2 regions of the Ruegeria sp. BHSC043 genome follow, and region 1 is predicted to be linked to the other one. Evidence: riboswitches for the same ligand, from Rfam matches in the RefSeq annotation. Region 1 holds a riboswitch; the other holds the start of a gene.

Region 1 (14,892 bases):
CAGTTGGGCGTCAAATCGGACCTGGCCTATGAGGACGGCGTCGAACAGACCCTCGATGCCCTGGCCGATCACCTTGAAAAGCACATGGATCTGGATCTTCTGCTGTCCATGGCGGCGAAACCGCAGCGCGGCTGAGGACTACTCGAGCTCTCTTGCATCCAATGCGCGGTTGATTTCGCGCCGGACCAGCTTGCGAATGTTTCGGGTGATCCGCTCGCCCAGTGCGCCTTGCAGTTCTTCGCGCACGACCTGGGCGATCAACGCCTTCAGTTCATCGACCTCCATCGTCGCGGTGGCCTCTGCATCGGTCGCGACGGGCTCGACCGCCCCGCGATCCCGCACGAATTGCGCTGTCGTCTGCGGCTGCTGCGCTTGCAAAGACTCGTCGCGTTCGGTCTCGGCTGCCGTTGTGGCGCCCCCGCCGGCTTCGAAATCCCAGTGGATGCGCCGAGTGCGGGTTCCCGCATATTCGTCGCCGCTGTTTCCATCGGGTTCCCATTGATCTTCTGTCCGAGCGATTGCCGCCTCCAGGGCTTCAATCTTGGCACTCAGACTGCCGGCAAGATCCCGTGGACCGGTCTGATTCTCTTTTGGCAGAGCGCCAGACTTTTCTGCCGTCGTTTCGGTGGCGGTCGGATAGACCCGGTCGGACGCACTGAGAACCATCGGCTCGGGCTTCTGGTTTGCGGGATGAATGCTCGCGAACTCGGCGTCCTTCATCAGAAAGGCGTCAACCGAGAAGTCCCGTGCAAGGCTCGACAACCCGGTTCCACTCTGCGAAGGCGGATCGGGTGCGTCCGAGACTCGCAGCGACTGGGACAAAACCAGCCGCCCCGGTTTCGGCCGGGAGCCGGCGCCTGGCTCAGCCTTGCGCCCCTGATCGCCGACAAGTCGCTTGATCGACGCTAAAACGTCCTCGACACCTGCTGTGACACTGCTATCCGACATGGCTCTCTACCGATCTGGCCTTTTGATCGACTGTAACCAAACAATCGGTGCGGAACAACAGATAGTGCGCGCGATCACTCGCGACGCAACGCCTTGAGCACACGATCCAGATCCCGGCTCTGCTTGCTGATCTGCGCCGGCGCTTTCTTGACCAGGTTGTAGTATAGCGTCGGGTCATAGATCTGGACGGCCAAACCAAGACGTTCGGCGGTCAAAAGCCCCTGCGCCTGAAGCAACTGGTAGGCGGCCAGCGAGCGTTCGGTCCGCGATGCGATCTCGGCCAGTTGCGCATCGAGCAGGTCTTGCTGTGCGGTCAGAACATCCAGCGTGGTGCGCGCGCCCAAGGTGGCCTCTTCGCGGATGCCGTCAAAGGCGACCTGAGAGGCCCGGACCCGCTCTTCGGACGCGCGCAGGCTGGCCGTCGCGGTCTGGAAGCGGACATAGGCGTTGGTCACCCCCTGCGTGATGTCTTTCTGCACGTTCAGCAGATTGGCCCGCGCGGCATCCCGCTGCGCCATGGCGCGGCGAACGTTTGCGGCCAGACGGCCGCCCGCATAGATGGGCTGGTTCAGATTCAGAGAGATCGACGCGTCGTTGGTGTAGTCGTCGTTGTCGTAGCTCTCGGTAATCCCGACATCGGCATTCAGGCTGACATTCGGGCCAAGACCCGCGCGTTGCTGCTGAACCACCAGATCGAGGGCGCGCACCTGATGCTGTGCGGACAGAATGGCCGGGTGGTTCCGCATGGCCAGGCTGATCGCCTCGTCCGCAGATCGCGGCAGTGCCGGCAGACTGGGCTGCCCCGCAGTGCGACCCGGAGTCTTGCCCACCGCATTGACATATTCAGCCTGCGCCGTGCTGAGGTTGCCGCGCGCATCGGCAAGATCGGCCTGCGAGCTGGCCAGTTGCGACTCGGACAGGGCCACGTCCGTGCGGGTCACTTCACCCACCTCGAAGCGGTCCTGGGTCGCGCGAAGCTCCTCACCCGACAGGTTTACGTTGTTTTGCCGGATTCGGACCCGCTCTTCTTCCAACAAAACACCCAGATAGGCCGTTGCGGCTCGGAACAGCACCTGCTGCTCGATATCGATCAGCGCCTGCCGGGTGGCCAGAACGGTTTCCTGCGCCGACTGCTTGCCCAGCAAGGATGCGCCGCCGTCGTACAGCAGTTGGCTGAGCGTTATCCCCGAAAAGAATCGCGAGGGTTCGACCGATGTTACCGTCGTTCTGATCCGGTTCTTGGTGTAATCCTGACTGACCCGAACGGTCCAGTTGATGATCGGGCGCAGGGCCGAAAGCGCGATCGCGACGTCTTCATCAGCGGCCCGCAAAAGCGCGCGGTTCTGCTCCAGCAGGCCGCTGGAGTTGTAGGCCCCGATGAACGCATCGGTCAGGTTGTCTGCCCAAGCCGTCCGCTCGGACGCTACATTCAGTGCAAGGCAGGCTGAAAACACCAACCCCTTGATCAGTTTCGCTGCTGATGTCCCACGCATAATCCAACCCCGTAAACCAAAATTTGTTCTGATTTCGGAACAGTTTGCGGCCAGATTCTCAACTAATCAATAGGGAACGGAAAAGTGTTTCCGAACTATAGCGAAAATGCCCGTTCTTCAGCAAATCCCGGCAAGACCGGCGCCGCGGCATTGAACGCGTGGCGCCAAGTCACGCGCCCGCCGACCTTGCGACCGATCCGGACGGTGCCCAGATTGCCATCAACGAACAGGCAGGCAATGCGGCCATGTTCCTTGAGCTGGTCCAGCAACGCGTCCGGAACCCGTTCAACCCCGCCCTGAACCATGATCACGTCATAGGGGCCATGCTCGGCGGCCCCTTGCACCAATGGGCCGACATGGATGATTGCATTGTCGATATCGGCCTGGCTGAGATTGGCCTGCGCCTCGGCGGCCATTGCCTCGTCTTCCTCGACGCCCACCACCAGTTGCGCCATGCGCGCGGCGACGGCCGTCGAATAGCCATAGGCCGGACCGATATCCAACACGACCTCGTCATTGGAAATATTAAGCGCGTCCAGCATTTTGGCCAGGGTCCGCGGCTCCAGCAGGCACCGACCGCCCCCCAGATCGATCAAATCGCCGACATAGGCCACCTCGCGCTGGGAATCCGGCACGAAATCTTCCCGCCGGATTTTCAGCATGGCATCGATAATCGGAAACTTTGTGACATCGGACGGCCGAATCTGGGTATCGACCATCGTTTGGCGTCGGGCTGCGAAATCCGTCATGTGACCGCTCAATCATTTCCCTGGTTCGGATGGCTTTTGCCACAATGCACGCGCCCCGGCAACGGCCCTTGCACGCAAATTCCGGCCCGCGACAATTGGCGTTGCGTCTCGAATACCGGTGACGGTCATTTCCCGTGCAGATTCTTTGCGCGCCCTCTGGACGCCGCGCGGGAAAGCTGCTAGAACCGCTGCTGCACCACGGCAAGTAATTGATATTGCTTGAAAAGGCGAGTTGGCGGAGTGGTGACGCAGCGGATTGCAAATCCGTGTACACCGGTTCGATTCCGGTACTCGCCTCCACTGCTCCGACTTGGTTCCGCGTCGCTGCCTTCCGATTGGTCGAAATCCAGCTCGAACTGTTCTTGGCCGCGCAAGGGGACACCGCCACCTTGGGTTTCACGCAAGACGCCCCCCGAAGGCCGCCGTTTTGCTGACCGTCGGTTCAGACCGTGCTTCGGCCTTGCGGAATCACCTCGTACCCCGGCTCTTCCGGTTCATCGTCCTGCATCTCGGCCGGAAAACCGGGCGCGGTAATGCTCAGCCCGGTTGCATCCTCGAGCCGTCGAATGACGTTGGGCGACAGCTCGCGCGCGCCATAGCGGGCGATGGCGTCGTCGAAAATCTTGATCATCAACGGGTTCATCTCCAACGGCACACCGGCGCGGTCTGCGACCTCCTGGAACAGGCCGATATCCTTTTTCACCAAGTCCATGGTGAAGGAAATGTCGCGCGAGCCGTTCAGGATCACCTGGCTTTCGGTCTCATGCACGAAGGACGTACCGGACGAGATCTTGATCGCCTCGTAGGTGGTGTTCAGGTCCATCCCGGCGGCCTTGGCGGTCACCAGCGCCTCGGCGCAGGTGATCAGGTTGGCTGTGGCCAGATAGTTGGTCAACACCTTCAGAACCGAGGCAGTGCCCAGATCGCCGGTATGCAGGATGCGCCGGCCCATCGTCGTCAGGAACGGCAGAATCCGCTCGAACGTGGCCCGGTCGCAGCCCGCGAAGATCGAGATATTGCCCGTGGCCGCCCGGTGGCACCCGCCCGAAACCGGGCAGTCCACCGCCGCGCCGCCGCGTTCGATCACCATGGCCCCAAGCCGTTTGACCTCGGCCTCATCGGTGGTGGACATCTCCATCCAGATCTTGCCCTGGCTCACCTCGGGCAGCATCTGCTGCATCACCGCGTCCGAGGCAGCGGGCGACGGCAGGCAGGTGATGACCGCATCGCAATCGCGCATCATCTGGGCCGGGCTTTCGCCGGCCTTGGCCCCCTTGGCCGCGAATTCCGCCACAAGATCGGGGTTCAGGTCGTACACCGTCAGGTCGATACCGTTGCGCAGCAGCGACCCCGACAGCTTGCCCCCCACATTGCCCAAACCGATGAACCCGACCTTCATGTTCTGCCCTCCCGCAGGCGCGTTTTCGTTGGTCCGAGTATTTCCGTTGCCCATCGACAAAAGAAACGAATAATAAAGCTATCTATACAAAAATTATTTTGGTGCTAAATGGACCGCCTGCCCAATCCGGCGTGGCTGCGTAGCTTCGAGGCCGCCGCCCGCCACCTGAATTTCACCACCGCCGCGCAAGAATTGGGCCTGACCCAGACGGCGGTATCGCTGCATATCCGCTCACTCGAGGCGGACCTCGGGCAGCCGCTTTTTGCCCGCAACGCGCGACACCTGTCGCTGACCGAGCTGGGCCAGTCCTATGCGCTGACCGTGCGCCGGGCGCTGTCGGATATCGCGCTTTCCACCAACAGCTTGTTCGGCCCCGCCTCGCGGCAGGCGCTGACCATCCGGGCGGCGATATCGACGATGACCTACTGGATCGCGGCCGAGCTGCCCGAGTTCAGCGCTCAGCACCCCGAGATCCCGGTGCGGCTGGTGTCACATATCTGGAACGACTCGGCCGCGCCCGCGGATGTAGACGTGGAAATCCGGCTGGGCTATGGCGACTGGCCCGGTGTTGCGGCGGACCGACTGTGCTCGGAACGGCTGGTGCCCGTCTGCCGGGCGCAGGACTCGTCGCCAGACCTGCAAAACGGCCCGTTGATCCACATTCTGGGGTACGAGGACAACTGGGCGCGGTACTTCGAGGCCACGGGCATCGACCTGCCCGACCGCCCCGCGCGCCATTCGGCGGATACGACCGTCACGGCGCTGCAACTGGTGATGGCCGGCGCGGGCTACGCCACCGTTCTGGAGCGGTTCGCGCGCAACGCCATCGCCCAGGGTGCGCCGATCCGGATTGCGGGGCCGGCGATTCCCTTTGCCCAGTCGCATTACCTGATCCGCAGCGTCAGCGCGGCGCCTCCGTCCATCCCTGCCCAGTTGTTCCTGGCCTGGCTGCGCGACTGCCTGGCCAGCGATGCCGCGGATTGATCCTGGCAAGTCGCTTTTTCGATCCGAGGCAAGGCACTTGGCCCCGCGCGCTTGACAACCCCCCTGCCCGTGCCGCATGTCGCTTGCGTTGGTGTCTGTGCAAGCAGATGAAAAGGGAATGCGTCAGCGGTTTTCCGTCAAACGCAGCCGCCCCCGCGACCGTGACCGGAGAGGGTGCCCAAATGCCACTGGCCGCAGGCCGGGAAGGCGGGACATCCGACAGAGCACCGCTCTGACATCCGCAAGCCGGGAGACCTGCCAACGCCCGAAGACAAACCGGACGGGGTGTTCCGGTGTCGGGCCCATGTCGGCAACGTGGCCCGCGCATACCCCGTCCCCCGACAACCAATTGAGGGGGGATGAGAGACGTGACCGAGACCGCACCAGTCGAGCTGCTGGTCTGCACCACCTGCCGACGCGGGCTGCCCATCGAGGATGACGCCCAGCGCCCCGGCACGCTGCTGCACAAGGCGCTGGCCGCAGCCGACCTGCCCGAAGGCATCACCCTGAAGCCGGTCGAATGCCTGTCGAACTGCGATCAGGGCTGCTCGATCGTTTTGCGCGGCGGGCCGTCTCGCTGGACCTTCGTCTATGAGAACCTGAACGAATCCGACCATGTCGAAATCATCGTCGAAGGCGCTGCCAAATACCTGGCCACCGAGGATGGCCTTGTGAAATGGCGCGACCGCCCCGAACATTTCCGCAAGAACTGCGCCGCCCGCATTCCCCCGATTGGAGCCTGAGCATGAGCACCCTCGAAAAACTTCCCGTCACCGTCATCACCGGCTTTCTCGGCTCGGGCAAGACCACGCTGATCCGCCATCTGATGCAGAACCCGCAGGGCAAGCGGCTGGCCGTGGTGGTCAACGAATTCGGCGATGTGGGTGTCGATGGCGAAATCCTGAAGAGCTGCGCCATACCCGAATGCCCGGCGGAAAACATCATGGAACTGGCCAATGGCTGCATCTGCTGCACCGTGGCCGATGACTTCATCCCCACGATCGAGGCGCTGATGGCGCTGGACCCGCGCCCCGATCACATCCTGATCGAAACCAGCGGTCTGGCCCTGCCGAAACCGCTGCTCAAGGCGTTCGACTGGCCCGATATCCGTTCCAAGATCACCGTGGACGGCGTGATCGCCCTGGCCGATGCCGAGGCCGTGGCCGCAGGCCGCTTTGCCCCGAATGTCGCGGCGGTGGACGCCCAGCGCATGGCCGATGACTCGATCGACCACGAAACACCCCTGTCCGAGGTGTTCGAGGACCAGATCTCGTGCGCCGACATCATCCTGCTGACCAAGCCCGACCTGGCCGGCCCCGAAGGCGTGGCCAAAGCGCGCGAGATCATCGCCTCCGAGGCGCCCCGCCCCCTGCCCGTGGTCGAAGTGGCCGAAGGTGCGGTAGACGTGCGCGTGGTGCTGGGGCTAGGCGCCGCGGCCGAGGACGACATGGACGCCCGCCCCTCGCATCACGATGGCCATGACGACCACGAACATGATGATTTCGAAAGCATCGTGGTCGAACTGCCCGAACAGACCGACCCGGCGCAGTTGGTCGCCAATATCGAACGTCTGGCGAACGAGCTGAACATCCTGCGGGTCAAGGGCTATGCCGCCGTTCGGGGCAAGCCGATGCGTCTGCTGGTTCAGGCGGTCGGCGCGCGGGTCCGGCACCAGTATGACCGCCCGTGGAAACCGGACGAAGAGCGCCGCTCGCGCCTTGTGGTCATCGCCGAGCATGACGACATCGACGAAGCCGCGATCCGCGGCATCCTGACCGGTGTCACTGAGGCCGCCGAGTAAGCACCGATGCACGTCGTCTTCCGCGAAAGCCACGGGCTCGAAGAAACCGAGACCCCGACCGATCTGGGCCAGAGCCCGGCGGATCTGGTGGTGTTGTCCTTTTCGGATAGCGATCTGGGTGCTTTCGCGGCCGGCTGGCATCGCGGCGGCGGGCCCGAGGGGCGGATGCCCTCGTTGCGGCTGGCGAACCTGACGGCGCTGAAACATCCACTATCGGTCGATACCTATGTCGAGCAGACGCTGGAGGGCGCCAAGGGTATCCTGATCCGCCTGATCGGCGGCGTGCCCTACTGGTCCTACGGGTTGCAGCAGGTGCTGGCGCTGGCGCAGGCCAAGGGCATCGCGCTGGCGGTGCTGCCCGCCGACGGGCGCGAGGATACGCGGCTGGACGATTATTCGACCCTGCCGGTCTCGACCCTGCGGCGACTGGCGCATCTGTGCGACACCGGTGGCGAGGTCGCGGCCCAAGCCGCACTGGCGCAGATGGCGCTGGCGGCGGGGCTCTATGCCGGGCCGGTTATGGGGGCCAAGACCCTGCCCGAATGCGGAGCGTGGTGCCCGGATCGCGGCGTAATCGCGCCCGAGGACGCGTTCGCAGGCGAAGGCCGGCGCATTATCGTAACCTTCTACCGCGCCTATCTGACTTCGGCCGATACCGCGTCGGTCGCGGCCCTGATCCGGGAAATCCGCGCGCGGGGCCACCAGGCAGTCGGGCTGTTCGCACCCTCGCTCAAGGCGCCTGCGGCGGCGCAATGGCTGGCTGAGAATATCCCAGCGATGGCGCCCTCTGCCATCATCAATGCCACCTCGTTTTCGGGCAAGGGCGCGTCGGGCACATCGCCCTTGGACGTGGCGGGCGTGCCGGTGTTTCAGGTCGCTCTGGCCACTTCGCGCCGCAAGGCCTGGGCTGAGGCCGAGCGCGGCCTGTCGCCTGCCGACCTGGCCATGCATGTTGTGCTGCCCGAGGTGGACGGGCGCATCTCGGCCGGTGTCGCCTCGTTCAAGGAACCGGGCAGGCGCGACCCACACCTGGAATATTCCCGCTTCGCCCACCGCCCCGAGCCCGACCGGATTGCCGCCATCGTCGACCGGGCGATGGCTTGGGTGGACCTGGCCGAGAAACCAAAGGCGCAACAGGTCCCCGCGCTGGTCCTGTCCACTTATCCCGGCAAGGACTGGCAGATGGCCCATGCGGTGGGGCTGGACGCGCTGGCCTCGGCCGAGGCGATCCTGTCCGACCTGCAGGGCGCGGGGTATGACACCGCCCCCGCCCAGCCGATTGCCGACACGCTGCTGGACGCCCGGATTTCATGGCCGGTCTCGGCCTACCGCGCCGCACTTGCGCAACTGCCAGAAGCGTTGCGCGCCGATCTGGAAACCGTCTGGGGTGCGCCCGAGGATGACCCGGCCTGCGCCGATGGGGCCTTCCACTTCACCGCGCTTCGGCGCGGCAAGGCGCTGTTGGCGCTGCAGCCCGAACGCGGCACGCCGGAATTGCGGGACGACGAATATCACGACCTGTCGCGCACGCCCCGGCACGGATATGTGGCCTTTTACCTGTGGCTGAGGCACGGGTTGGGGACGGATGCGCTGATTCATATCGGCGCACACGGAACGTTGGAATGGCTGCCGGGCAAATCGGTGGCGCTCTCGGCGGAATGCTGGCCCGAGGCGCTGATCGGCGATCTGCCAGTGATCTACCCGTTCATCGTGAACGACCCGGGCGAAGCCGCGCAGGCCAAGCGCCGGATCGGGGCCGTCACGCTGGGCCACATCCCGCCGCCGATGAAGCAGAGCAGCACGCCCGACCGCATGGTGCGGTTGGAATCGCTGCTGGACGAGTTCTCGAACGCCGACGGACTGGACCCCAAGCGGCGCGACCGGCTGCAGGCCGATATCCGTGACGAGGCCCGCGCCATCGGGCTCGAGGCCGATCTTGGGCTGGATCAGGCCACCAGCACCGCCGAGGCGATCACCCGCATCGACCGTTTCGTCTGTGACATCAAGGAAAGCCAGTTCGGCGACGGGCTGCATGTCTTTGGCCGCGCGCCGCAGAGTGCGGGCAATTTCGACACTGCCGCGTCGGCACAGGCCGAACGGCAGGCCCTGCTGGATGCTTTGGCCGGCAAACGGATCGAGGCCGGGCCGTCCGGCTCGCCCTATCGCGGGCGCACCGACGTGCTGCCCACGGGCCGCAACCTGTTCACCACCGATCCGCGCTCCGTCCCGACCCGCGCGGCCTATGCGCAGGGGGTGAAACTGGCCGAAGAACTGGTGCGCCGCCACCTGCAGGAGGAAGGCGACTATCCCAAGGGCCTGATCGTCGATCTGTGGGGCTCTGCCACGATGCGTACGGCGGGCGAGGAATTCGCCATGGCGCTGCACCTGCTGGGCGTCAAACCGGTCTGGGATCCGGGGTCGGAGCGCGTGAGCGGGATCGAGGTTCTGCCGATCACCGATCTGGAGCGCCCCCGGCTGGACGTGACTCTGCGCGTCTCGGGCCTGTTCCGCGACGCGTTCCCGACCCTGTCGGCCCTGTTCGGACAGGCGGTCCGGGCGCTGTCGGAACGCGACGAGGCGCCCGACTGGAACCCCTATGCGGGTCAGCCGCCCACCGCCCGCGTCTATGGCCCGGCGCCAGGCAGCTATGGGCTGAAGATGACCCACCTGTCTGAAACCTATACAGACGAGGCGCGCGCGCAGGCCGGTCAGGCCTGGCTGGACGCCAGTGCCTTTGCCTTCGAGGGCGAGCACATCGCCCACGACCCCGACGGGATCACCCAGCGCGTGGCGCAGGCCGACAGTTTCGTGCACCTGCAGGACCTGACCGAAACCGACCTGCTGCTGGCAAACGACTATGCCACGCACGAGGCCGGCTTTGCCGCCGCCAAAAAGCTGACCGGCGGGCAGGCGCAGTTGTATCATCTGGACAATACGCGCCCTGAAACGCCCCGCGCCCGCACTCTGCCCGAGGAAATCAGCCGCGTGGTCCATGCGCGCGCCGCCAATCCTGACTGGATCGCCGGGATGCAGCGCCACGGCTTCCGCGGCGCAGCCGAGATCGCGGCAACGCTCGACCACATGGCGTCTTTCGCGCATTTGTCAGGCAGCGTCGCCCCGCATCTGTTCGACCTCTACCACGATGCGACCCTGGGCAACCCCGAGGTGGACGCGTTCCTGCAGCAGGCCAATCCGCAGGCCCATCAAGCCATGAAGGACCGGTTCCGCGCGCTGTACGAGGCCGGGCTGTGGAACACCCGCCGCAACTCGATCCGCGCCGATCTGGAGGGGCTGGGATGAGCGCCCCGGTCGTTCAGGGCTGGTGCCCCGGCGCGCATCGCCCGATGATGTCCGGAGACGGGCTGGTCGTGCGGGTGCGCCCGCGTCTGGCCCGGCTGAGCGCCGCGCAGACGCTGGGGCTGTGTGATCTGGCCCTGCGGTTCGGCAACGGGACCATCGACCTGACCAACCGCGCCAACCTGCAACTGCGCGGCGTGGCCGAGACGGACCATCATGCGCTGCTGGCCGAGCTGTCGGCGCTGAACCTTCTGGATCCTGAGCCGGGGCTTGAGACCCGGCGCAACATCCTTGTGTCGCCGCTGCACCAGCCGGGCGACCTGACCGCGCGCCTGACACAGGCATTGGCCGACCGGCTGGGCGACCTGCCCGCCCTGCCCGCCAAGTTCGGCTTTGCGGTGGATACCGACCAGGCGCGGCTGCTGGCCGGGGACTCGGCCGATATTCGGCTGGAGCGGGGACCTTCGGGCCTGATCCTGCGCGCCGACGGGGCCGAGACCGGCCGTTTGGTGACCGAGGACGCGGCGATCGACTGCGTGATCGAACTGGCCCAGTGGTTCGCCGAGCGCTTCACTTCTGACACCCGCCGCATGGCCCGTCTGATCGCAGCGCAGGAGCTGCCCAAGGAATGGCAGGGCCACGCCCCCGGCCCCGTGGCACCCGCGCCACAACCCGGCAATAACGCAATCGGCCCGATCTACGGCGCGGCCTTCGGGCAACTGCCCGCCGACGACCTGCGCGCGCTGGTCGAAGCCTCGGGCGCCGCTGCCCTGCGTGTCACGCCCTGGCGGCTGTTCATGTTGGAAGGCGGGGCGGCGATCCCCGCCCCGGCCTTCGTGACCGACGGCGCCGACCCTCTGCTTACCACCGACGCCTGCCCCGGCGCGCCATTCTGCCCGCAGGCGCAGGCCGAGACCCGCGCCATCGCCCGCGCGCTGGCTCCGCGCGTGTCCGGCAGCCTGCATGTCTCGGGCTGCGCAAAAGGCTGCGCGCGCATGGGCGCAGCCGATCTGACGCTGGTGGGCCGCGACGGGCGCTTTGATCTTGTAAAACACGGCCGCGCGGGAGATGAGCCCCTGCAGCGCGGGCTGGACCCCGAAACACTGAAGACCATGGACCTGACCTGATGCCCTATGAATACGAAACCGACGGCGCGGCGATCTACAAGCAATCCTTCGCCACGATCCGGGCCGAGGCCGATCTGGCCCGTTTCGACCCCGACGAAGAGCAGGTCGCCGTCCGCATGATCCATGCCGCCGGGATGGTCGGTTTGGAAGAGTTCATCCATTTCTCACCCGGCTTCGTGCGCACCGCGCGCGCGGCGCTGGAGAACGGCGCGCCGATCCTGTGCGACGCGCGGATGGTGTCCGAAGGCGTCACCCGCTTTCGCCTGCCCGCCGAGAACGAGGTGATCTGCACCCTGCAGGACGAGCGCGTGCGCCCGCTGGCCGAGAAGATGGGCAACACCCGATCCGCCGCCGCGCTGGAACTGTGGCGCCCGCACCTTGAAGGCGCGCTTGTCGCCATCGGCAACGCGCCCACGGCGCTGTTTCACCTGCTGAACATGCTCGAGGACCCAGACTGCCCCCGCCCCGCCGCGATCATCGGCTGCCCGGTGGGATTTGTCGGCGCGGTCGAATCCAAGGACGCGCTGTGGGAGGCGCAGCCCGTCCCCAGCTGCATCGTCAAGGGCCGCTTGGGCGGCAGCGCCATCACCGTCGCCGCGATCAACGCCATCGCAAGCCGGGCGGAATGACCATGGGCACGATCTATGGCGTGGGCCTCGGCCCAGGCGATCCCGATTTGATGAGCGTCCGGGCCGACCGCCTGTTGCGCAACGCGAAACACGTGGCCTATTTCCGCAAGCCCGGCCGAAGCGGGCAGGCGCGCAAGATCGTCAACGGGATGATCCGCGACGATGCGGTCGAGTTTCCCATGGAATACCCAGTCACAACCGAGATCCCGGTCACCGATCCGCGCTACAACGCGCTTCTGGCCGAGTTCTACGAACGCTGCACCGCGCGCTTGAAAGAACTGGCCGATCAGGGCGAGGACGTGGTGGTGTTATGCGAGGGAGACCCGTTCTTTTATGGCTCGTTCATGCATCTCTACACCCGCCTGCGCGACGTGGTGCCCGTCGAGGTGGTGCCGGCGATCACCGGCATGTCGGGCGCTTGGACGGCCTCGGGTGATCCGATCACCTGGGGCGACGACATCCTGACGGTGCTGATGGGCACCCTGCCCGAAGAGGTTCTGGCCGACCGAATGGCGCGCACCGACGCGCTGGTGGTGATGAAGATCGGCCGCAACATCGACAAGGTGAAACGCGCGCTCAAAACGGCGGGCCTGTTCGACCGGGCCTGGATCGTGGAATACGCGCAGATGCCCAACCAGACCGTCCGCAAGCTGAGCGACGCCTGCACCGAGGTCACGCCCTATTTCTCGATCATCATCGTGCACGGACAGGGGCGGCGGCCATGAACGGCTGGGTCAAGATCGCCGGGCTTGGCCCCGGAAACGAGGCGCTGGTGACCCCCGAGGTGACCGCCGCCTTGGCCGATGCGACTGATGTGGTGGGCTATATTCCCTACGTCGCGCGGGTGGCCGAACGGCCGGGCCTGACCCTGCACGCCAGCGATAACCGGGTCGAGATCGACCGCTCGCAGCACGCGCTGCGCATGGCGGCCGAGGGCAAGCGGGTGGTCGTGGTCTCGTCGGGCGACCCGGGCGTGTTTGCCATGGCTGCCGCCGTGTTCGAGGCGCTGGAAAACGGCCCCGACACCTGGCACGAGATCCCTGTCGAGGTTCTGCCCGGCATCACCGCCATGCTGGCCGCCGCGGCCCGGGCGGGCGCGCCGCTGGGCCATGATTTCTGCGCCATCAACCTCAGCGACAACCTCAAGCCCTGGGCCGTGATCGAGAAACGCCTGCGGCTGGCCGCGCAGGCCGATTTCGCAATGGCCTTTTACAACCCGCGCTCGAAGTCGCGACCTGAAGGCTTTGTAAAGACGCTGGAAATCCTGCGGCAGGAATGCGAGCCCGAGCGTCTGATCATGTTCGCTCGCGCCGTATCGCGCCCAGATGAGGCAATCCGCATCGCGACCCTGGCCGAGGCAACGCCCGACATGGCCGACATGCAGACGGTGGTGATCGTCGGCTCGTCGCTGACCCGCGTCATCGACCGGCCCATCGGCCCCATCGTCTATACTCCAAGGTCCACGCCGGAATGAGCCAGCCAGTCCAGAACCTGCGGCACGCTTGTCAACTCGACCCGGCGGGGCAGCCTGGGCCGGTCGATCATCAGCACCGGGATGCCCAACGCTCGCGCGGCGTCCAGCTTGGCGCGGGCCCCGGTGCCGCCAGCGTTCTTGGACACCACCAGTTCGGTTCGGTGCCAGCGCATCAGCGCCGTGTCGTCCTGAACGGAGAACGGCCCGCGCGACACGACGACCTCGCAATCGGCAAAGGGCAACGCGCCGGGTTTATCGACCAGCCGCAGAAGGTAGTGGTGTTGGGGCTGCGCCGCGAAATCCTCAAGATGCATGCGCCCGACCGCAAGGAACACCCGACGCGGCGGCCCGGCCAGCGCGGCGACGGCGCCGGCGATGTCGGGCACGCGTTGCCACCGGTCGCCGGGCACGGCCGTCCATTCCGCGCGGGTCAGCGCGGCCAGCGGCGTCTGCGTTTTCTGGCAGGCGGCGATGGCATTGCGGCTCATCTGCGCGGCAAAGGGATGGGTGGCGTCGATCACATGGGTCACGCCGGTGTCGCGGATATGACGCGCCAGACCCTCGGGCCCGCCAAAGCCACCCACGCGCGTGGGCAGCGGTTGCGGCCGCGGGTTGTCGACCCGGCCCGCATAGGAATAGGTTGCCGCCACACCCAAATCCGCCACGGCGCGGGCCAATGCGTTGGCCTCGGTCGTGCCGCCAAGGATCAGGAGGTTGGGCATGTCTGAAACTCCGTGGCTGACCATCCTGGGCCTGGGCGAGGATGGACTGGATGGCCTGTCGGCCGCAAGCCGTCAAGAGTTGGAGCGTGCCGAGGTCATCATGGGCCCGCCCCGGCACCTGTCACTGGTTCCCGAAACCGGAGCCGAACGCATCGAATGGCCGGTGCCGTTCGCCGACGGGCTGCCCTTTCTGCAGGGGCTGAAGGGCCGGCGCACGGTGGTGCTGGCCTCGGGTGATCCGTTCTGGTTTGGCTCCGGGTCGGTGATCG
Region 2 (14,892 bases), on a different contig from region 1:
CGGCCTTCTCGGAAACGGCTCGCGGCATGTCGCTCTGATGGCCGTGCTTCTGGCAGTCTGGATAGCCAGTGGCGGCTAGAGGCCCATCGATCGACCCGGCTGTCTGACGTGAGCATTCACCGGACCAGGAACGGTGTGAACTCCATCCTCAGTTATCTCAAACATAGCGGTGGACCACTTCAGTGGAGGATCACCATGTGGAGCGCAGGACACTGGTTCAACCCCGTCAAGGAAGCAAGGTTGGGTCGCATCCGAAATATCCGTTCTGTCGGCAAAGGTCAGCCAGTTCAGCGGCAACCTCTTCGGCTTCGCCGCCTTGACCGTCTTCCTGCAAAACCCGAATCTCGGCACTCAACAGCCAGGCGACGAATGCTTCCATCTGCATTTCCCGTGCAAGGCCGAGGCTTTTGGCCAGGACAAGCCGCGCATTCGCGAAGTCTCTGTTTCGGGCCAGCACACGGGCGAGCGGCGCTGCTGCAAAGCAACTCAGAACATCGATCCCGGCTTCAATAGAAATCTTCAGTGCCGTGCGCAGCGCTTCGGTTGCGCGCGCGTCGTCTTCCAACTTCCAGCAACTGATCCCGCGCGCGATCAGGGCGAAGCTGCGGTCATACACCTTGCCTGTCTCGCCCGCGATTTCCAGCGCTTCGTGGATGTCGTCCTCGGCCTTGTCGAATTGGCCCATCATGCTCAGGGCGTTTGCCCGCGTTGCGATTCCCAGCACTGAAATCGATCCGGTCGTTCCGGTTTCGACGGTGCGGAACTCATTCTTGAAAAGACCGGCATGATGGTCGATCGCCGCTTTCGCGCTTTCGTAATCCCCGTGGAACCAGGCGGCCTGCGCCAAGGCAAAGGCCGCGTTGGCCTGCAGCCGGGCATCGCCCAGTTCGGTCGCGCTGTCCAGAGCGCGTTGCGAAATTCGGCGCGCGTCACGAATATCGAACAGGATCGTCGTCATGATCCCCTGATCGATCTGCGACGTGATCTTCGAGACCCTGTCCCCCGCGTCATCGCACAATTTCTCTGCCTCGTGCGAGATCTCGAGAATGCGGCGGAAATTACCGCTGGCCACCAGCGAGACGCGCAGGCCCCGGCGAACCCGCAATTCAAGCTCGTACACGTTCTGAGACCCGGTCTCGGCCTTCAGCCTGCCGACGCAACGCAGCGCGTTGTCGAAATACGAAACCGCCGCCTCGAACGAGAACAGTCGGCTGGCAAGCTCGCCGCAGCGCAGATAGGCTTCGGTTGCTTCCTGCCACAGCTCACCCTGATCGGCATGGCGGGCGATGGCCTGGGCGATTTCCAGATCATCGGTGTCTGCACCGGCGTGCAGGGCCTCAAAGATGGCCCGGTGCAGGCGCGATCGGCGCAGTCGCGGAATGCTGCGATAGCTGACTTTCTGCACCAGCGCGTGACTGAACCGGATCTGCTGGTTTTCCGCAGGGCCGTAGGTTTCCAGAAAACCGCCTTCGATCAGGGCCGTCAGCCGAGGCCGGGCTTCAAAGCCCAGTCGTTGAAGTGTCTCGGTCAGCGTACTCCATGTCCAGCGCAGACCGCCGACTGCGGCAACCTGCAGCGCCTTTTTGTTCTCACTGTCCAGCGTGTCGATCCTGGACGCGATGAGAGGCTGGACGCGGGCCGGTATTTCCAGATCGGAAAGGTCGCGGTGCAGGCTTTCGTTGCCTTGTGTCCGGTCCAGACGGTTTCGCAGATGGTGGGCGAATTCCTCGACGAACAACGGGGTGCGACCGCTCATGGTGTCGACGAAGTCGCGCAAGCGGCCGTCGTCGCCTCGTGGCCCCAACAGGCGCGAAATCAATTCCCGGCAGTCGTCCTCGCCGAGCGGGGGGACCGGAAGCAGCTGCAGCCTGCCTTTCTGATCGCTTGTGAAGGGCGTCGCGTTGCGCGAAGTGAGCACCACGAGAACCCGCAGGAAGGAGATGCTTGAAAGCAACTCCTGAACCACGTCCAATGTGCCCTGGTCCGCCCAGTGAAGATCCTCGAACAACAGAAGAAGCGGCTTCTCTTTCCGGGTCGACAGGATCATCCTGGACAGGATGTCGTTCAGCTTGCGGCGCCGGCGCGACGGGTCGCCGGCGGCCTGTTCGACTTCGGTCCGGGCGCGGCGAAAGATCGAAAACAGGGCCTGTCTGGTGTGTTTGTCCAGGAATCTGGTGTTGCCGATCCCCTTTGAAAGCTTCGCTTCCAACTCGGTGTCGGATTGGCAGTCGGACAGTTTCATGCGGGCGTTCAATGCGCGGATGATTGGCAGATAGGCGGCCGTCTGATCCAGCGAGAAGCAATTGAACTCCCATAGGTCGAACGCCTCGGGCGCGATGTTTTCCACAAGTTCGTGGGTCAGGCGCGACTTTCCGACCCCCGCCGCGCCAAGCAGCAGGACCGAGTTGCCTTCACCCTGGCAGGCCCTGGACCAAGCTTCGCGCAGCCGGGCCATTTCGGCCTCGCGCCCGACCAGGGGCGAGCGGTCGCGACGCGCCAGCGATGCCCACCGGGACCGTTGTTCGTTTCGGGCCTTGATCTCGAACAGTTTCAGCGTCTTGTTGCGTCCGTCGATCTGTAATTCGCCGGCGGGTTCATGGTCGAAAAGGGTTCCGACGCTTTGGATGACCGTTTCCGAGACCGTCACCACGTTCTTGCGGGCTGCGGCCTCGATTTTGCTCGAGATGTTCATGACCGGCCCGAGAAAGGCCTGTTCGTGTCCCTGGGTGTGCTGCAGATCGCTGACCAGCAGTTCGCCGGCGTGGATTCCGATGCGGACGTCGGGGCTCTGATCTCCCTTCCCGGCGATCTGGCGGATGATCTCCTGCGCGCTGGCAATCGCCTTTGCGGCGTGGTCCTCGTCGGCCTGGGGCGAGCCGAAAACCGCCAGCGCGCCGTCCCCTGTGAACAGCGTGGTCGCGCCGTGCTTTTCGCAGATGGTCATGATCTGTTCGATCACCGGCCCCAGATGGCTGACCGCATCTTCGGGGTCCAGATCGCCGATGATCATGGTCGAACGCACGATGTCAGCAAAAAGAACCGAACACATTCGGCGCTCGGTCGGCTCGATCTGTACTCGACTCCGCATTCTCGAAGGCTCCCCCGGTCAGACGTGAGTATGTCTGGTCCGCCCGGATTAATCCAGCCCGATCCGTACGGCCGACCTTACATCAGCGGCGCAGTCGCCTCTGGGATCGGAGGAGGGCGCATGGTGCTTAATCATTGAATTTTCTCCAATAACACTATACGAGTTGCCCATGGTTTTAAGAAATTGGGGACAGAAATGACCGATCACCATACTCGCGGACTGACTTTGGAAGACGTCCAGACCATCATCGGGCGCGGGGTGCTGGACGAGGCGTTTCGCAACGCGTTCATCAAGAACCCCGAAGAGGTCGTGGACCGTCTTGGTATCACGCTGGATCAGGACGATCACGCGCGCAAGCTTCTGGGCGCCATCAGTTCGGTCTTTGCCGGAGAATCGGATCTGAAGACCGCGATGCAGGACATCAAGGCGGCCTACGAACAGACATCCGACGGTGTGCTTCGCCCCCGCTGCGCGTAATCCCGCATGAGCGAGACGCCGCCGGGTCGTGTGACGTCGCAACCTGCGGCGCTTCATCGTCTGTGCCTGGTGTCGATGCCGTTTTCGTCGCTGCAGCATCCCGCGCTGGGGATATCGCTGCTGGCGACCATGGCCAGGGACGCCGGGGTCGCGACCACGGAAAAATACTTCAGCTTCGACTTTGCCGAAACCATCGGCCTTGACGACTATTTCCTGCTGTCGGACGGCAAGGTCTATCAGGCCCTCTTGGGAGAGTGGTTGTTCAGTGATCTGGTCTATCCGCGCCCCGAGCCGGATGCGATGGCCTATCTGCTGGATGTCCTGGGCGACCATGTCGAGGGGGTCGAGTGGCTGACCTATGTGCAAAGCGCGTTGGCAGCCAGAAAACTGACGCGGGATTTTGTGGAGCGGTGCGCCGACGAGGTGATGGCATGCGCTCCGACCGTGGTCGGGATCACATCGTCGTTCCAGCAGGTGATGGCGTCGGTCGCGCTTGTGCGAGCCCTCAGAAAACGATCCGACGACCTGGTGATCGTCATGGGGGGTGCCAATTGCGAGGGGCCGCTGGGCAAGGCGCTTTTGCGGGCACACCCCGAACTGGATGCCGTGTGCCAGGGCGAAGGCGAGCAAGCCTTTGCCGAATTTCTCAACGAGGTGCCAACCCGGCGCGACCTGCCCGCCGTTCGCGGGATGTTGACGCGCTCGGACCTGCGGTATGACCGCCCCGGGCAGCCGCCACGTCTGACGGCAAATCTCGATGCCTTGCCGATCCCGGATTTCAGCGCGTTCTTCGATCGGTTCGAACAGACACCGGGATTGTCCGACATCCTGACGCCTTCGGCCACGATCGAGACGTCACGCGGGTGCTGGTGGGGCGCCAAGCACCATTGCACGTTCTGCGGCCTGAACGGTCAGACGATGGCGTATCGCAGCAAGTCCCCGGACCGGGCGCTTGCCGAGTTCCGCCACCTGGCCGACCTGTATGGGCCCGACATCGTGGTCGTCGACAACATTCTGGACCATCGCTATCTCAAGACGTTGATCCCGCGGCTTGCGCGCGACGAACGCCCGTTTCTGATGCATTACGAGGTGAAGTCGAACCTGTCCCCGTCAGTGATAGCAGCCTTGGCCGATGCCGGCATACGCAAGGTCCAGCCGGGGATCGAGACGTTTGACACGGCAACCCTGATGCACATGAAAAAGGGCGTTTCCGGGATTCAGAACATCCAGACGCTCAAGCTGTGCGCCGAGGCGGGCGTGTTCGTCGAATGGTGCTTTCTGTACGGCTTTCCCTGCGAGACCGCCGAGACGTTCCACAACCTGTCCCGTCTGATCCCGTTGCTTGCGCACCTGCAGCCGCCGGGCTCGGTCGGGCCGGTGCGGGCGGATCGTTTTAGCCCCTATTTCGAACGCCCCGAAGCCTTTGGCATCAAGGTCGCGCCGGCAAAGCCCTATGCGCATGTCTATGCGGTTCCGGCCGAAGATTTGTGGGATCACGCCTATCATTTCGACATTCTCGAGGACGGTTCAGCCCCGGCAGATCAGCGCGCGCAGCCGGTGCTGCACAGCCTGAAGGATTGGCAGGCCAGCGCGGCGGCGCTTTATTTCGATGGCGATCGTGTCGTGGATTCCCGTCGTCCCGAACGCCCGGTCACCCATACCCTGTCCGAGGTCGAACGATCCATTCTGGACCTGTGCCCGACGATCATGGGGGTCGATCTGTTGCACAAGCGGTTGATGGGCAGGTACGACGCCAAAGCCGTCGAGCAGGCCCTTGAACGGTTACAGCGCGCCGGGCTGATCCATGCCGAGGGCAGTTCGGCATTGTGTCTGGTTCTCAGAACGCCGGGCTTTTCGCGTGCGCCGGACTGGGCAGATATTCGCGCAACGCCCCAACACGCCTTCGCCGCACAACGACCGCAGGAATTCGCGCCCGAGAGCCGCTCGGCACCAGCTCCCGGTCCGACGGTCCCGCAGCACGGCTAAGGCAGGGTTGCCCGACGAATGCCCGCCCCCGCAGCGCATTTGCCGCAGGGGCGGTGCTCCGGTCAGTTTCCGTTCAACAGGGTCAGGACGGCTTGGGCGGCCCCCACGGATGAGGCCGGGTTCTGGCCCGTGACAAGGCGCCCGTCGCTCACCGTCAACGGGGCCCAATCGTCGGCTTTTTCGTAATGCCCGCCATTGGCCTTCAACATGTCCTCGAGCAGGAAGGGTACGATGTCGGTCAGTCCCACGGCCGCCTCTTCGGAATTCGAGAACCCGGTGACGCGGCGTCCCGAGACCAGCGGCTTCCCGTCTTGGGCGGTGGTGTGCCTGAAGACCGCAGGCGCGTGGCAGACGGCGCCGACCGGGCGATCCGTCGCGACGAAGGTTTCGATCAGGCGCTTACTGTCCGCGTCTTCGGCCAGGTCCCACAGCGGGCCGTGGCCGCCCGGATAGAAGATTGCGTCAAAGCCTTCGGCGTCGATTTCCGACAGGCGCCGGGTCGATGCCAGCTGGGCCTGCGCGTCCGTGTCTGCCGCAAAACGCCGGGTGGCATCGGTCTGCGCGGCGTCTTCGTCGCTGGCCGGGTCGATGGGCGGTTGCCCGCCCTTGGGCGAGGCCAACACGATCTCGGCCCCGGCATCCTTGAACACGTAATAGGGGGCCGCGAACTCTTCCAGCCAAAAGCCGGTCTTGCGGCCCGTGTCGCCGAGTTGGTCATGAGACGTCAGAACCATGAGGATCTTCATTGCTTTTCCTTTCGTTTGGCTTGTCTGAAGCTGTCAGTCTTGCGCAACGCGGATCACGCTTTTGCCGAAATTCTCGCCCCGCAGCAGGCCGATCAGCGCCTTGGGGGCGTTTTCCAGCCCGTCGATCATTTCCTCGCGGTACTTGACGCGGCCGGAATTGACCCAGTCACCCATCTGAGCCGCGAAGTCGGGGTAGAGGTGGCCGAAATCCTCGAAGATGATGAACCCCTGCACCGTGATCCGCTTGCGCAGGACCTGACCCAGAAACCAGTTCATCCGGTCCGGCCCTTCGGGCAGCGCGGTGGCGTTGTATTGCGATACCAGCCCGCACACAGGGATGCGGCTTTTGGGGTTGAGGTTTGGGATCACCGCGTCCAGCACCTTGCCGCCGACATTCTCAAAATAGATGTCGATGCCGTTCGGAACGGCCTGGCCGAGCTGCTCGGCGAAATCAGGGGCCTTGTGGTCGATGCAGGCGTCGAAACCCAGCTCGTCCACCGCATGGGCGCATTTCTCGGAGCCACCGGCCACACCAACGACGCGGCAGCCCAGAATCTTGCCGATCTGGCCGACCGTGGCCCCGACCGGCCCGGTCGCCGCGGCGACCACGATGGTCTCACCGGGTTTCGGCGCGCCGATCTGCGTCAGGCCGGCCCAGGCCGTAAAGCCGGGCATGCCCAGCACCCCAAGCGCCCAGGACGGATGCGAGGGCGCCTGGCCTAGGTTCAGCACGCCCTCGCCGACCGACAGAGCATAGTCCTGCCAGCCATTGAAGCTGAGCACCCAGTCACCTTCGGAAAACCCGTCGATCTTCGAGGAGACCACGCGCGCCACGGTGCCGCCCACCATGACCCCGCCGATCTCGACCGGCGGTGCATAGGAGGGGGCGTCGCTCATGCGTCCGCGCATATAGGGGTCCAGCGACAGGTAAACCGTGCGCAGCAGCATCTGCCCCTCGGCCGGTTCGGGGATATCCGTTTCGACCATGCGCAGCGTATTGGTGTCGGGTTCGCCCTTGGGGCGTTCGGCCAGAACGATCTGGCGGTTCCTGGTGTCAGACATGTCGTGTCGGTCCTTTGGATTGCGTTGAGTGCGTGATCACGCGTTGGTATCGACATGCAGGCGCACGTCGATATTTCCGCGTGTGGCGTGGGAATATGGGCAGACCTGATGCGTCGCCTCGACCAGCTTGCGGGCGCCTTCATCGGACAGCCCGGGCAGATGCGCGGTGATGTCGAGGTCCAGCCCATAGCCACCATCCGACCGCTGCCCCAAACTGACCGCCACCGTGGTGCTGGCGCCGGTTGCATCCAGCCCCAGCGATTTCGCCATCAAATCCATGGCGCTGTCGAAACAGGCGGCATAGCCAAGGGCAAAAAGCTGTTCGGGGTTGTGGCCGTCGGCCTGAGAACCCGGACGCACCATCGGAATCGACAACGAGCCGTCATCCAGCGCGGTCACCCCCGACCGGCCACCGGTGGCCGTTGCGGATGTTTTGTAGAGAATTTTCATGGGCAGGCTCCTGTTTTCGGCTTTCTAATAGACCGGTCGTCTAGTATCTGGTCAAAATTTTTTACATGGGGCGTATCGCGGATACGGTTGATTTCATGGCCGATTCCAGCGGCTCGACCGATCCGGAGAGGCCAGCGACCAGGCTAGCGCCGAGCCACTGGTGATAGATCGCGCGCGCAGTCAGTGCCGGGTCCTCGAGCCGGGCCACCGAACCTTCGGCGATGCCGTCGCGCAGGGTCTGGGTCAGGGCCTCGACGATGCCGTCCACGGCGTTTTGCAGAACACCGCTCATGCTGTCTGACAGGTCCGAAACCTCGGCCGCAAGCTTGACGACCAGGCAGCGCTCTTCGGGGTTTTGCCCGGTCTGTTTGCGGATCCAGCCCTGGAAATAGGCAAGGAATCGATCATGCGCGTTCAGCGAGGGGTTGTTCAGCGTGTCCGCCAGCCCTTGTCGGTAATCGTCGGCAAAACTTTCTAGAAGCGCGCAGCCATAATCCTCTTTCGAGGCGAAGTAATGGTAGAACGAGCCCTTGGGAACTCCGGCCTCTTTCAGCAGGTCGCTCAGGCCGACGCCGACAAACCCACGCTCGGCGGTCAGCCGGCGGCCCACGGCCAGAATCTGTTTCCGGGTATCCTTGCGTTGCGTGCTCATGGGTCACGAGATGGCAGTTAATAGACCGGTCGTCTAGTGGGTTGACGGATGAAAATCCAGATGACGTAACGTCGGGTCATCGCCCACGAAGAAAGTGCACGGATTTCGAAGCCTTACAGTTCCTTCCGCGCCCGCAGCGCTGCGGTGATCGTCCCGTCATCCAGATAATCCAACTCGCCCCCGATCGGCACGCCCTGCGCCAGCGAGGTCAGGCGGACCTGTCCTTCCAGCTGATCTGCGATGTAATGGGCCGTGGTCTGCCCGTCGACGGTGGCGTTCAGGGCCAGAATCACTTCGGTGATGTTTTCGGCAGTCACCCGGTCGCGCAGGCGGGGGATGCGCAGGTCATCCGGGCCGACGCCGTCCAGTGCCGAGAGCGTTCCGCCCAGCACATGGTAGCGGCCTTTGAATACCCCTGCGCGTTCCATCGCCCACAGGTCGGCCACGTCTTCGACCACGCACAGCTCTCCGGTGGCGCGCTCTTCGGAATTGCAGATGTCGCAGATGTCGGTGGTGCCCACGTTGCCGCAGTTCAGGCATTCGCGCGCGGTGGCGGCGACCTGCTGCATGGCGTCCGACAACGGCGTCAGCAGCAGGGCGCGTTTGCGGATCAGGTGCAGCACCGCCCGCCGGGCCGAGCGCGGCCCCAGCCCCGGCAGCTTGGCCATCAGGTCGATCAGGGCGTCGATGTCACTGTTCGAACTCATGGCCTTTCCTGCGTGGCTTTGGCGGCGGGGGTTTGAGGGGCGAAGATTAGAACGGCAGCTTGATGTCCGCCGGCAGACCCATGCTTTCGGTCAGCTTGGTCATTTCTTCCTGCGACCGCTCGGCCGCCTTGGTCTGCGCATCCTTGATGGCGGCAAGGATCAGGTCCTCGACCACTTCTTTGTCGTCGCTGTTGAAGATCGACGGGTCGATGTCCAGACCTTTCAGCTCGCCCTTGGCCGAGGCCGTGGCCTTGACCAAGCCCGCGCCGGATTCGCCGACGACCATGATGGTGTTCAGATCTTCCTGCATCTGCGCCATCTTGGTCTGCAGTTCCTGCGCGGATTTCATCATCTTGGCCATGTCGCCCAGACCGCCGAGTCCTTTGAGCATCTGTATGTCTCCTGTCATTCGAATTGCGGCCTAAATACGGGCCGTCTGCGTCCTTCACAAGGGCAGCGCGCCTTCTGCGCGGGTGATTAGTCTTCCTCGAATGGATCCCATTCGTCCTCGACCTCGGGCAGGGCTTCGGTTTCGACCTTGGCCGCGCGGTCCTGAGGGGTTTCGATCCGGGTGATGCGGGCCTTGGGGAATTGTGTCAGAACCGCCTGAACCAAAGGGTGTTCTTCGGCCTTGGCCTTCAGCGCCAGCTCGGCCGCGTCGCGCAGTTCGGCGATGGTGGGCGCGTCCCCGTCCGAGACGATCGAGACCGCCCAGCGATTGCCGGTCCAGCGCTGCAGCGCGGACCCGAGCCGCGCGGCCAGGTCGGTGGGGGCCTTTTCGGTGGGCGTGAACTCGATCCGTCCCGGCTGGTACGAGACGAGGCGGACGCCGTTTTCGACCTCGACCAGCAGTTTTACGTCGCGGTTGGCGCGGATCAGTTCGACCACATGCTCGAAAGTTGGATAACGCGCCAGCGCGGTCTGCACGTCCTGGGCCAACGCCGCCGTCGGCGCGCCGCCCACGCCACGCGGGGCTGGCGCATGGGCCGAGGCCGTCGCGGTCACGGGCGGGGCGCTGTTTCCGGCGTCCGGAACGCCGCCCCCCGGCCCGCCGACGGGCGGTGGAGGGCTGTCCTGAAGGCGCTTGATCAACTCTTCCGGGCTGGGCAGATCGGCCACATGGGTCAGGCGGATCACCGCCATTTCCGCGGCCATCATCGCGTTGGGGGCGGCCGAGACTTCCTCGAGCGCCTTCAGCAGCATCTGCCACATCCGGGTCAGCACCCGCATCGGCAACGCCTCGGCCATCTGCTGTCCGCGGGTGCGCTCATCGGGTGAGACGGTCGGATCTTCTGCCGCGTCAGGGGTGATCTTCACCACCGAGACCCAATGGGTGATTTCGGCCAGATCGCGCAGCACTGCCAGCGGGTCGGCGCCCTCGGCATATTGCGCACCCAGTTCGGTCAGGGCCCCGGCCGCATCGCCACGCAGGATCATGTCCATCAGGTCAAGAACGCGGCCCCGGTCGGCCAGCCCCAGCATCGCGCGCACCTGGTCGGCGGTGGTTTCGCCGGCGCCATGGCTGATCGCCTGATCCAGCAGCGAGGTCGCATCCCGGGCCGAGCCTTCGGCGGCGCGGGTGATCAAGGCCAGCGCGTCATCCGAGATTTCCGCGCCCTCGGCGGTGGCGATCTTGCGCAGCAGGCCGATCATCACCTCGGGCTCGATCCGACGCAGGTCGAACCGTTGGCAGCGCGACAGCACGGTGACCGGAACCTTGCGGATCTCGGTCGTGGCAAAGATGAACTTCACATGCTCGGGTGGCTCTTCCAGCGTTTTCAGCAGCGCGTTGAAAGCACTGGTCGACAGCATGTGGACTTCGTCGATGATATAGATCTTGTACCGCGCGCTGGCGGCGCGATAGCGCACGCTGTCGATGATCTCGCGGATGTCGTTCACGCCGGTGCGGCTGGCGGCGTCCATTTCCAGCACGTCCACATGGCGACCTTCCATGATGGCCACGCAATGCTCGCACTGGCCGCAGGGTTCGGTCGTTGGTCCGCCATTGCCGTCGGGGCCGATACAGTTCATGCCCTTGGCGATGATCCGGGCCGTGGTTGTCTTGCCGGTGCCACGGATGCCGGTCATGATGAAGGCCTGCGCGATCCGGTCCGCTTCGAACGCGTTTTTCAGCGTGCGCACCATGGCATCCTGACCGACCAGGTCGGCAAAGGTTTCCGGGCGGTATTTTCGGGCGAGAACCTGATAGGCGGGGCTGGACTGTGTGGTCATGTCTGCTCTGACGGATTCGTACTGACGATGCAGGGTAGAGTTCCCGGTGCCCCGCGTCCACAGCGCCGGTGCAGGTTTTTCGCTTTGGCGGTGGCGCTGGTTGGGCCATACTGGACCAATAGTTTCAGTGATGCGTTTCCCGAGGGGTGGTTTCGATGTCCAATCTGGTTGTTCATGCCCTGCAGGTCGGGGGCGGTTCGCTTGCCCTGACCTCGATACCCGGCGGAGGCGGCGACTACCGCGGCGACCTGGACCTGATCGGGGGCTGGGCGCCGGGTCTTGTGATCTCGATGACGACCCTGGCCGAGATGGTCGCCGTGGGGGCGGGAGATTTCGGATCGGACATCCAAGGGCGTGCTAGCCGCTGGGCGCATATGCCGGTCGCCGATTTTTCGGCGCCGGGGGATGACTTTGACGGCCAGTGGCCGCCAGTCAGCGCCGCCGCCCGCCATGCGCTGAGCGGCGGCGGGCGAGTTCTGGTGCATTGCCGGGGGGGCTGTGGACGATCCGGCATGGCCGTTCTGCGCCTGATGATCGAATGTGGCGAAGCCCCGGAACCGGCGCTCAAACGCCTGCGGGCCGTTCGCCCCTGCGCCGTGGAAACCGAGGCGCAGTTGCTCTGGGCCGTGGCGCCGGCTTGGGTTGCTACCCCGGACTGACCGTCAGATGACTGCCGGCAAGGCGTGTTCCGCCAGGGTGGTGGGATCGAGCGCGACCGCCTGCAGCATCGCGCAGGGTGACGTGTCCAGCCCCTGCGCGGGGCAGGCATCGGCCTGATCATTGAACATCAGGTCGGCATAGGCGTCCAGGCTTTGCGTATCTGCCCCTGCGCGTGCGCCGCAATACACCCGGATCAGGTCGGCGCGAGCGTCAAAGCGGGCCATGCAGCCCGGCGTGCAATGGGTCAGTTCGCTGCTGCCTTCCACCCGGAAATCGGGCGAGGTTGCCGCGTCGGCCGCCGCGACCGCCTGCGCGACCGACCGGGCCAGATGCGCCAGCGCTGGGCAGGTCCTGCCCGTGCGTTGGCAGACGGTTGCGGAAAATTCGTGCGTGTTGGTCTTCCAGATCATGATGCGCCCTCCGCGCGCTGGGCGGGGCGGACCGGGGCGGACAGCCGATTTCACGGCCAGACCCTGCCCGGACACCCCGTCCGAGTTTCGGTTTCACGTTTGATGGCAGGTCTCCTGACTTGCGGGTCGTTGCTTTGCCGACCTTCCCAACCTTGCGGTCAGTGGTATCTCGGCATCGCTCTCCGCCTACAGTTGCGGGGGCAGTCCCGGCATTGGCCCGTTCCGATTGTCCCGGGGGGGCCGCACCGTGTTCCCTTTTCATCCCGGCTGAAGGCGCGGGAACCATCACCCAATCGCTAGCGGTCAGGGTCGGGCCGAGTCAAGCCGCATTCAGTCGCGCGGCTGGAACCGGTCCCACGGGACATGCTCGGGCAACCGGCGCAGCACATTCGAATCCCGACGCGCGCGCGCCAGTTGCCAACCGCCCTGCATCATGATGAACAGGGTGTCGGCCGCCATGTCAGGATGCGCGACGCCGAACCGTTCCGCGTGGCCGCGCACCTCGTCGATCCAGCTTTCGTACAGCCGGTCGGCATGGTCGCGGAAGGCCCGGTTGTCGGGGCTTTCGAACAGGGTGGCGGCGATCGGGCAGGTCTCCCATTGCGGCGAGGTGTCGAACAGTTTCGCGATCTTGTGGCAAAGGGTGGTGACCCCTGCGCGGAAATCCTGCGCGTCGTTGAACGCCGCCGCGATCATGTCGCGCATCCCGTCCGAAGCCCAGCTGGCCGCAGCGAGGGCAAGATCCTGCTTTCCCTTTGGAAAATGGTGGTACAGCGAGCCTTTGGGCGCCCGAGCCTCGGTCAGGATCTCGGTCAGGCCGACACCGTTGTAGCCCGAGCGCTGGAACAGCCGGGCGGCGGTCTGGGTCAGGCGATCGCGGGTGTTTTGCGGACGTCGGGTCATCTTGCACGCATCTTGACAGGGCTGGACCGATCGGTCCAGATGCAATGATTAGACCAATCGGTCCAGAGCGCTTGGAGGCATGGATGTTGGATTCGCAGCAGACCGTGAAAGTCGAGGATTTCGAGTTTTCGGCGAGCGAGGCAAACCTGTCGGCGCAGCTCTATGCACCGATGGCCAGGCCGGAAATCGCTGTCGTACTGAACGGGGCAACCGGCGTGCCGCGGGACTACTACCAGCATTTCGCGCGGTGGCTGGCCGCTGAACGGGGCATGGCCTGCTTGACCTATGACTATCGCGATTTCGGGACATCTCTGAAACGGCGCCTGAAAGACTCGGATGCCACTATGGCCGATTGGGCGCTGAAGGACATGCCGGCGGCGCAGGCCGAGATGCGGCGGCGCTATCCCGATGCCAAGCTTTGGGTCATCGGTCATTCGGTTGGCGGGATGCTGGGGCCGCTTCAGCCCGGGATCGACCGGATCGACCGGATGATTTGCGTGTGTTCGGGGCTGGTGACCCTGGCCGATCATCCCTGGCCCTACAAAGGGTTGGCGAGCCTGTTTTGGTATGGTCATGTGCCGCCTCTGGTGCGTCTGCTGGGCTATCTGCCGGGGCGGATGCTTGGGTTCGGGTCCGACCTGCCATCCGGGGTCTATTGGCAGTGGCGGAAGTGGTGTACGTCACCCGACAGCTATCTGCCGGAACTGGGCGACACGCTTCCGCCGGCCGATTGGGGCCGAATGACGACCCCGGTGGACGTCATCGCCCTGGAGGATGATCAGACGGTTCCGCCGCCGGCGGTCTGGCGGCTGGCCGAGCTGTACGGGCCTGCGGCGCGGCGCCATCTATTGGCCCCGGCCGCCTTCGGCCTGCGCGAGGTCGGCCATATCGGCGCCTTCGCTCGGCGCAGCCGCGCAATCTGGCCGCGGCTGGTTGCCTGACGACCAGTCCGGCGGTCCTGCATCAGGGAATGATCGGAAAACAGTGTGCCGTGACGGCATCAAGTGAGAGGTTGGACAGCGACCCAAGCGGGGCTCGTTGTGGCTGCTTCCTTCCGGACCTGACCAGGTTGGCGAGGCGCTTGCCCGCGCCAACCTCTCGACCGCCGATATAGGCATCACGCAGGCGCTTGGCAACCCGTCACGGCCACAGCCGGATCCGGAGAAAGCCCTGGTCGTCCAACCCAAGCGGCTCGGGGCTGAAAGCGGCCAGTTCATCCAGGTATTTCTCGGCGCCCGGTCCGGTGCGCAGCACGGCCGCACGCCCGTGGAAACCGGTCAGGGAAAAGCTGGCCGGAGCATCTTCGAGCGGATCGCGTTCCAGCGCTCCGGACAGGTAATCCCGGACGATCGCGCGGATATTCATGCGCGGCATCTGGATCGCCGGACTTTGCCGCAGGATCGGGAAATTGCCACCGCCATTGGCCCGATAGTTGTTGACGGCCACGACATAGGCCTGTTCCGGCGTGACCGGGGTGCCGTGATGGCAAAGGTTTCGTATCCGCCCATTCTCGTTACCG

What was found. Region 1 has a riboswitch for cobalamin ahead of AC2FMM_RS08865 (DUF1636 family protein). Riboswitches for the same ligand answer to the same signal wherever they lie in the genome.
Region 2: it holds a riboswitch for cobalamin, as region 1 does, so the genes downstream of both, AC2FMM_RS16115 (hypothetical protein) here and AC2FMM_RS08865 (DUF1636 family protein) in region 1, are expected to answer to the same signal.

Annotation. Positions count from the first base shown of each region.
Region 1 covers NZ_JBXWRS010000004.1:61,103-75,994, forward strand. The annotation lists gene AC2FMM_RS08830 (cobyric acid synthase) at 1-135, shown strand, start outside; gene AC2FMM_RS08835 (hypothetical protein) at 139-720, opposite strand; gene AC2FMM_RS08840 (TolC family outer membrane protein) at 1,023-2,441, opposite strand; gene AC2FMM_RS08845 (protein-L-isoaspartate O-methyltransferase family protein) at 2,537-3,190, opposite strand; tRNA gene AC2FMM_RS08850 (tRNA-Cys) at 3,417-3,490, shown strand; gene AC2FMM_RS08855 (NAD(P)-dependent oxidoreductase) at 3,633-4,589, opposite strand; gene AC2FMM_RS08860 (LysR family transcriptional regulator) at 4,698-5,573, shown strand; cobalamin riboswitch at 5,646-5,850, shown strand; gene AC2FMM_RS08865 (DUF1636 family protein) at 5,933-6,316, shown strand; gene cobW (cobalamin biosynthesis protein CobW) at 6,319-7,374, shown strand; gene cobN (cobaltochelatase subunit CobN) at 7,381-10,674, shown strand; gene AC2FMM_RS08880 (ferredoxin-like domain-containing protein) at 10,671-11,798, shown strand; gene AC2FMM_RS08885 (precorrin-8X methylmutase) at 11,798-12,427, shown strand; gene AC2FMM_RS08890 (precorrin-2 C(20)-methyltransferase) at 12,424-13,152, shown strand; gene cobJ (precorrin-3B C(17)-methyltransferase) at 13,149-13,901, shown strand; gene AC2FMM_RS08900 (cobalt-precorrin-6A reductase) at 13,874-14,623, opposite strand; gene cbiE (precorrin-6y C5,15-methyltransferase (decarboxylating) subunit CbiE) at 14,622-14,892, shown strand, end outside.
Region 2 covers NZ_JBXWRS010000015.1:22,460-37,351, reverse strand. The annotation lists gene AC2FMM_RS16170 (ATP-binding protein) at 227-3,088, opposite strand; gene AC2FMM_RS16165 (Os1348 family NHLP clan protein) at 3,284-3,565, shown strand; gene AC2FMM_RS16160 (RiPP maturation radical SAM C-methyltransferase) at 3,572-5,551, shown strand; gene AC2FMM_RS16155 (type 1 glutamine amidotransferase domain-containing protein) at 5,614-6,297, opposite strand; gene curA (NADPH-dependent curcumin/dihydrocurcumin reductase) at 6,331-7,359, opposite strand; gene AC2FMM_RS16145 (organic hydroperoxide resistance protein) at 7,396-7,809, opposite strand; gene AC2FMM_RS16140 (TetR/AcrR family transcriptional regulator) at 7,871-8,461, opposite strand; gene recR (recombination mediator RecR) at 8,575-9,168, opposite strand; gene AC2FMM_RS16130 (YbaB/EbfC family nucleoid-associated protein) at 9,215-9,559, opposite strand; gene AC2FMM_RS16125 (DNA polymerase III subunit gamma/tau) at 9,646-11,400, opposite strand; gene AC2FMM_RS16120 (protein-tyrosine phosphatase family protein) at 11,556-12,059, shown strand; gene AC2FMM_RS16115 (hypothetical protein) at 12,063-12,470, opposite strand; cobalamin riboswitch at 12,558-12,772, opposite strand; gene AC2FMM_RS16110 (TetR/AcrR family transcriptional regulator) at 12,801-13,373, opposite strand; gene AC2FMM_RS16105 (alpha/beta hydrolase family protein) at 13,457-14,314, shown strand; RNA gene ffs (signal recognition particle sRNA small type) at 14,377-14,473, opposite strand; gene AC2FMM_RS16095 (bifunctional 2',3'-cyclic-nucleotide 2'-phosphodiesterase/3'-nucleotidase) at 14,514-14,892, opposite strand, start outside.